2 regions of the Arthrobacter sp. 10N418 genome follow, and region 2 is predicted to be linked to the other one. Evidence: predicted binding sites of a transcription regulator. Region 2 holds the regulator's gene; the other holds the start of a gene.
The links. The regulator LexA, encoded in region 2, represses DNA repair genes until DNA is damaged. The targets are predictions, from matches to a motif close to TCGAACANNTGTTCGA.
Positions count from the first base shown of each region.

Region 1: AC1DCZ_RS14285 (DUF6504 family protein) is a predicted target of LexA. The motif match lies at 1,405-1,420, and genes of this name have one in related genera.

Region 1 covers NZ_JBFTIK010000017.1:45,562-49,095, reverse strand. The annotation lists gene AC1DCZ_RS14290 (DNA polymerase III subunit alpha) at 1-1,029, opposite strand, end outside; gene AC1DCZ_RS14285 (DUF6504 family protein) at 1,026-1,358, opposite strand; gene AC1DCZ_RS14280 (hypothetical protein) at 1,502-1,888, shown strand; gene AC1DCZ_RS14275 (chorismate mutase) at 1,900-2,226, opposite strand; gene AC1DCZ_RS14270 (VOC family protein) at 2,241-2,663, shown strand; gene AC1DCZ_RS14265 (SOS response-associated peptidase) at 2,715-3,461, opposite strand.
Region 2 covers NZ_JBFTIK010000009.1:90,650-94,183, reverse strand. The annotation lists gene AC1DCZ_RS09475 (histidinol-phosphate transaminase) at 1-682, opposite strand, end outside; gene AC1DCZ_RS09470 (LysM peptidoglycan-binding domain-containing protein) at 826-1,167, opposite strand; gene lexA (transcriptional repressor LexA) at 1,634-2,383, shown strand; gene AC1DCZ_RS09460 (ATP-dependent DNA helicase) at 2,584-3,534, opposite strand, start outside.

The DNA.
Region 1 (3,534 bases), on a different contig from region 2:
GCCCGGGAACCGCCGGCCGATTCCGGCCTCACAGCGCAGGGTCAGCTCCACGAGGGGATCCCCGGCGATGCCGATCACGGAGGTTTCCGGAACCACGGGCTGCTTCCACCCCATATCCGTGACCGGGTCAATCCGGCAGCGGTCCGCGAGCGCCTCGGTCTGGGCCATTAGCCGTTTGAGGTCAGCGGTGCCGTATCCGGCGGCATGCATGATTTCCTTGCCCAGCTGCAGCATCTGCGCCGACGATTTGAGCCAGCCCTGCCCGTTGGGCTGCAGCAGCGGGGCGGCGGAGAGCTCGGGGAGCGATTTCAGGGTCCGGGCGGAGTCCAGCACGTCCGCCGTTGCCGCGCCGTCCTCGGCGACATACCGCACGGCGTTGCTCAGTACGGCGGGCACTGCGTGTTCCGCGGCGAGTTTGAGCATGCGCACGGCATGGGCCGTGCTGAGCGGTTCCCCCGGCGGGCTGAGCTGGGAGACGACCTCCGCCGCCACGGTGCCCGGCGGCATGGCGTCGAGCCAGCGTTTGAACAAGGTGCGGGGCCGCAGGTACCGCCGCCCGCCCATGGCACGTCCGACGTCGGAGTCCGGCCCGATCAGTACGGTCAGCACCGGCTTCAGCGTCTCCGGGTGCAGCGTGCGGGAGGCCAGTTCCGCCCGGGTCACGGCAACCGGCACCGCTCCCCCGGCCTTACCCGTGGTGCGGGCATGGGCGTCGGAGATCAGCCTGCACAGCGCGCGGTAGCCGGCGCCGCTGGCGTGCCCGTGCGCCAGGACGACGACGCGTCCGCCCACCTGGGTGCGGAGGTCGCCGTCGTCGTCAAAGACCGCAAGGTCGACCCCGACAATCGGATCCAGCCCGGCCGCCATGCAGGCCTTCAGGTGCTTGACTGTCCCGTAGAGCCCGTCACGGTCCGTGCAGGCGAGCGCGGTGGCGCCGTCGGCCGCGGCGGCGCTGGCCAGTTCATCCGGCCAGGAGACCCCGTAGTGGGCGCTGAAGGCGGTGGCAACGTGGAGATGGGTGAAGCTCATGCTGTTTTGGGCTTCCGGAGGGGCTGCAGGGCGTCGTGGATCCTCAGCAACCGCCAGCGGCCGCTGCCGAGATGCCGGGTCAGGTCAAGGGTGAGCATGTCCTCCGGGGATGCATCAGCCAGGCGGACCTGGACCCGCCAGATCTCGTGGTCGACCAGCCCCGGACCGCTCCCCAGGGGAGCCCGGCTTTCCTCCGCCCACCACTGGCGGCGCTCGTACCAGCGGACCGGGTCCGCGCACACGGTGTAGTGGCGGCCTGCCCAGTCAAGCTTCAAAGGCATGCCGGAGGGCGTGCAGACGACGTCGACCGACTCGCTGAACATGCCCATAGTGCCTCCTGGACCACCGCGCAAACAATCCGCGCAAAATCATTATTCGAATATATCTTCGAACAAGTCCAGTCTACGACGGGGCCGGGGCAAAACCTAGGTCAGGGGTGGACGGACGGGAGCGCAGAGAGCAGGATTGAGCCATGAGTTCCCATAACGCACTCCTCAAGCACGTCAGCATCGCCGCCAAGGACATCGCCCTGGTGGCGAAGTTCGATATAGACGGAAATATTCCGGGCCAGGGCGCCTACGTAGTGGGCCTCGTGGCGGCAACGCCGGACCATTCCCACCAGCGCAGGATGGGGATCGAATTCATGAACGGCGAGGCCGTGTCCTTCTACTGCTTCAGCCATGACGGCACGGAGGAGAACTTTGACCTCAAGGGTGTGGAGCATTCGGGGAACACCATCACCGGCCACTTCCCCCTGAGCACGGTGATGGGACTGTCCAAGGGACACCTCATGACCGCTTTCAGCGACTGCGACGGCCGGGACTTCCAGGCGAATGTGCCGGTGGAGGAAGCCCTCTAAAGCGGCGGGACCTAACTGCTGGCTTTGTACACTTCCAGTTCCAGCGTGGTGAAGGCCTCCACCATGGCGCGGTAGGTCTTCTCGACGATGTCGGGATCGATGTCCTTTTTCTCCGCGGTCGCGCGGACATGCTCGATAACGCGCTCAACCCGCCCCGGCGCCCGCACCTGGGCGCTGTCCTCCTTGAGGGTCCCGGCGATCCGGATGAGGCGTTCACGGCGACCGATCAGCATGACAATCTGCTCATCCACCTCGTCCACGGCCACACGCACGGCGGCGAGCTGCTCCTTGTCGGCCTGGGCGTTCTTGTCGTCTCCGTGATTTGTGGACATGACCATGACAGTATCTAAAGATGCAGCCACGAGTCGACTTAATTTCACTGGGTGTCCGCAGTGTCGACGCCTCACGCAGCTTCTACGTTGACGGCCTCGGCTGGCGCGTCCACCGGGAAGTTCCGGGCCAGGTGCTCTTCCTCCAGGTCAATCACGGCCTGCTCCTCTCGCTCTGGGACGCCGGACAGATGCAGGCCGAGGCCGGGACCGGCAGCCCTGCCGGCATTCCGTGCATCACGCTGAGCCACAACCTGGCCAGCACGGCGGAAGTCGACTGGGTCATGGCCGAGGCCGAAGCGGCCGGCGCCACCATCGTCTCCGCCCCCAGGACCCAGCCATGGGGCGGGTACACGGGGTATTTTGCCGATCCCGACGGCTTCCGCTGGGAAGTGGCCTTCAACCCCTCGTGGGCGGTCGACGACGGCGGTGTTGTCACGCTCTGAACGGAGCCTCTGCTAAGCGGGCGGGGCAGGAGCGGTCGGGCAGCCGGAGCCCTAGAAGAGGCTCCCGACCGGCTGGATGAGTTCCGGGGAATCGTTCTTGACGTTCCCGACGGCGGTGCCGACGGCGTCAATCGTCCAGCCCTCGGCGACGTCGTGCGCGCCGGCGCGGACCAGGTCCACGAGAGCGGCAGCGCCATCGACGTGCGGGTCCAGCCACGCCTGCATGGTCTCCCGGTCCATCGGCAGCGGCACCCGGTCGTGGAGGGCAGTCAGTTCCGCCAGCATGCCCCCGGCGTAGCCTTCCGGCGGCGAGTCCGTGGTCATGATCGACGTCGACAGCATCCACCGCTCCGGGTCGCCCTCGGCCTTGGCGGGATCCTTCCACCACTCGTACAGTCCGGCAAAGACCATGGGGTGCTCATCCTTGGGGTGCACGTAGTACGGCTGCTTGCCGCGGCCCTCGCCCTTCCACTCGTAGTAACCGTCGGCCGGGACGGCACAGCGCCGGGCGCGCGCGGCCTTCCGGAACGCCGGCTTCTCCAGGACACTCTCGCTGCGGGCGTTGATCATCCTGGAACCGATACCCGGGTCCTTGGCCCAGGAGGGCACCAGCCCCCAGCGCGCAATGTGCAGCTGCCGGACCGGGGATCCGTCCACCAGCCGCTCCAGCAGGATCGGCACATCCGCGGTCGGGGCCACATTCCACGACGGCGGAATCACGACCTCGTCCTCCAGCCCGGCGTCGAACTCGGCCAGCAGGTCCCCGACGGCCCGCGCCATCACGTAGCGTCCACACATGCCCCCAGCATGCCACCGCGGGCAGAGTGTGTCATTACGCACGGCCCCTGCGCCGCGCCCCTCCGGTCCCCGG
Region 2 (3,534 bases):
TGGTGCGCGAGACGATCAGCCGCTCCCGGCCGGGCAGCAGCGTGAGGGCGCTGGGCGTGCCGTCGTGGGCGAACTCGTGGTACGCCTCATCGACAATCACGATGGTCCGGCTCGCTTCGCCTGCCGCGTAGACCGCCTCCACGACGTCGAGGCCGAGGCCGGTGCCGGTGGGGTTGTTCGGGGAGCACAGGAACACGATGTTGGGCTGCAGTTCACGGACCTGCCGTGCGGCCGATTCAGCGCTGAGGCCATAGTCCGCCGCGCGCACCCCGATGATGTACTCCGTGTCAGTGCCGGCAGCCAGGAGCGGGTACATCGAGTATGTGGGAGGGAAGCCGAGCGCCGTGCGCCCCGGGCCGCCGAAGGCCTGGAGAATCTGCTGGAGCACCTCGTTGGAGCCGTTGGCCGCCCAGATGTTCTCGGCGCCCAGCCCGTGGCCGAGGTATTCCGCCAGCCCCTCGCGCAGCTCGGTGAACTCGCGGTCCGGATACCGGTTCAGTCCGACCGCCGCTGCGGTGACGGCCTCGGTGATGGCTGCGCGGACGTCGGCCGGAACACCATGGGTGTTCTCGTTGACGTTGAGCAGGATGGGAACGTCCAGCTGGGGCGCGCCGTAGGGGCGCAGACCGCGCAGATTGGTCCGGAGGGGCAGTCGGTTGAGGCGCTCTAACTGGTCAGTCACTTCACCAGTTTAAGTGAGAGGGCGACGGGCGCTGAAACTGTGACGCCTGGGCCCCGTCGCGGCCGGCTGCGGCGCGCGGCTTCGGCATGGCTTTTCCACAGATCCACGGGACTTCCGCACGGCTTGCGCATGGATCCACGTGACTATTTGGACGGGACGAAGAGCTGCTGGCCCGGCATTACTCGAGCGGCCCCCAGGTTGTTCAGCTGCACGATGTCGGCCACGACATCACGGGGATCACGCTCCGGGGCCACCTCTCCCGCGATGGCCCAGAGGGACTCCCCGGGCTGAACAGTCACGGATACGCTGGGCGTCGGCGAAAGCTCGGAGGCCGACTCGGCCGCCTTCGCCGGAGCGTTGAGGAAGCCACTGAAAGACAGGATGAGCGCGGCAAGAAGGATCAGCGGCACGCCGAAGAAGACGAACCTGCCACGCCGGGTCAGACGCAGCGGGGCCTGCTTGGTCCGGACCCGGGCGGCCTGCACAGGCTCCGCGGATGAAGCGTGCTGGCTGGACAAAGTGGGCTGGCGGGTCGACGTGCCTGCGGGCCGGCCGTACTGGCCGAATGCGTCGCGGCTGAAAGTGTCGTGAAACGCGCTTGATGCTGACATGAACTGAGCCCTCCTGGACCATACGTTGCCGCCCGGCGTACTCCACCTACTCGCCGCCAACCGACTGAACCTTCGAACATAGAACCGAACTTGATGCTTCGACCGGAAATTTCCAAATCGAACACATATTCGAACTTTGCTTCTTCCGTTTTAGCACTTACTAACGAACGTTGTCGAGACTCGCTAGAACAAATGTTTGAAAAAGCTTTGCGGCTGGCCTACGTTTGAGTCACAGAACAACCGCTTCTGCAGTTGATCAGCAGGGTCTGACATTTCAGGCCGGAAGTTCCCGGCAGCTGCAGCCACGGCGGCCGGGCGGATTGGAAAGGCGTTGGCGAACATGGCAGCACAAGCCACCGGCGGCAGGGCCACCCAGCGGGGCCCACAGCCAGCCCGGGCCCCCAAGAGCCTTACCGTCCGGCAGAAGAAGATCCTGGAAACCATCCAGCGGTCCGTGACCGACAACGGCTACCCGCCGTCCATGCGCGAGATCGGCGACACCGTGGGCCTCGCCAGCCTCTCCAGCGTCACCCACCAGCTCTCGCAGCTCGAGAAGCTCGGCTATCTCCGCCGCGACCCCAAACGTCCGCGGGCCATGGAGGTGCTTATGCCGCTGACCCTGGACGAGGGAAGCACCAGGATTTCGGGCGTGGAGAAATCCAGCAGCCTGCGGGCGGCGGGAGGGCGGTCCGTCTCGGAGCTCGCCAGCGCCACGGACACCGCGATGGTGCCGTTCGTCGGTCGCATCGCCGCCGGCGGACCGATCCTGGCAGACCAGGTGGTCGAGGACGTCATGCCGCTGCCGCGTCAGCTGGTGGGCCACGGCGAACTCTTTATGCTCAAAGTCGCCGGTGATTCCATGATCGACGCCGCCATCTGCGACGGTGACTGGGTGGTCGTCCGGCGGCAAAGCGACGCAGTCAACGGGGAGATCGTGGCTGCACTCCTGGATGACGAGGCCACAGTAAAGACCTTCCGCCAGCGGGACGGACACACCTGGCTGCTGCCGCAGAATACCCAGTACGAGCCCATCCTTGGCGATCACGCCGTCATCATGGGCAAGGTCGTCTCGGTGCTGCGGTCGCTCTGACGCACACCGGCCACAGGGCATGAGGGCCCCGTCCGACATCGGACGGGGCCCTTCGCGTTCCTCCCCAGTTACTCGCGAAGCACGGGCCCGCCGGTCCCGGACGGCGCCGGCATCCCGCGGGTGCGCGGAGACAGAAGGAAAGCAACCCGGCGGGAAGGCCGCACTCCCCCGGCTGCGCCCCGCCGGGGCTCCCGCCAGACCTACGTAGCGGGCTGCCCGGATTCCTTCGAGAGCCGCTCCAGAGCCGCGAGGGCAACTCCGGGGTCGGTGGTCGGCCAGAACGGTGGCAAGGCGGCACGGAGGAAGGCTCCGTAGCGCTCAGTGGAGAGCCGGGAATCCAGCACCGCCACGACACCCTTGTCCGACGTCGAACGAATCAGCCGTCCGGCTCCCTGGGCAAGGCGGATCGCGGCGTGGGTTGCCGAAACGCTCATGAAGCCGTTGCCGCCGGCCTGGGCCACGGCCCGGGACCGGGCGGTCATCAGCGGATCGTCGGGCCGCGGGAACGGGATCCGGTCGATGACGACGAGACGGCACGAGACACCCGGGACGTCAACGCCCTGCCAGAGGGACATGGTGCCAAAAAGGCACGTGTCCGGTTCGTCGGCGAACTGCCTCACGAGCGCCGTCATGGTCGAATCGCCCTGGCACAGGATGTCCATGTCCAGCCGCGGCCGCATGGCCTCTGCGGCTTCCTCCGCGGCGCGCCGGGAGGAGAACAGGCACAGGGCTCCGCCGCCGGAGGCCCGGATGAGCTTCTCCAGTTCGTCCAATGCTTCCGGGGAAGTGCCCCGGCCGGGTTTGGGCAGGTGTTTGGCAACATAGAGGATGCCCTGCTTGGGGTATTCGAACGGCGAACCGACGTCGACGCCGGTCCAGCTGGGCGCGCCGTGGCCGACAAGCCCCAGGCCGCCGGCAGCCGGTTCGAACGCGGAGCCGATTGCGAGGGTAGCCGAGGTCAGTATGACGGTGTGGTCCGCGAACAGGCCCTCGCGCAACCGGCCGGCCACGCTGAGCGGCGCCACGTTGATGAGGGCCGGTGCCGTTTCGTCCGGCTGGGAGTAGCCCTGTGCCGGGTCGAAGGTGCTGTTGCGGGAGAACCACACCACTTCACGGTTCTCGCGGGCCGCCAGGAGGCGTTCGCACAGTTC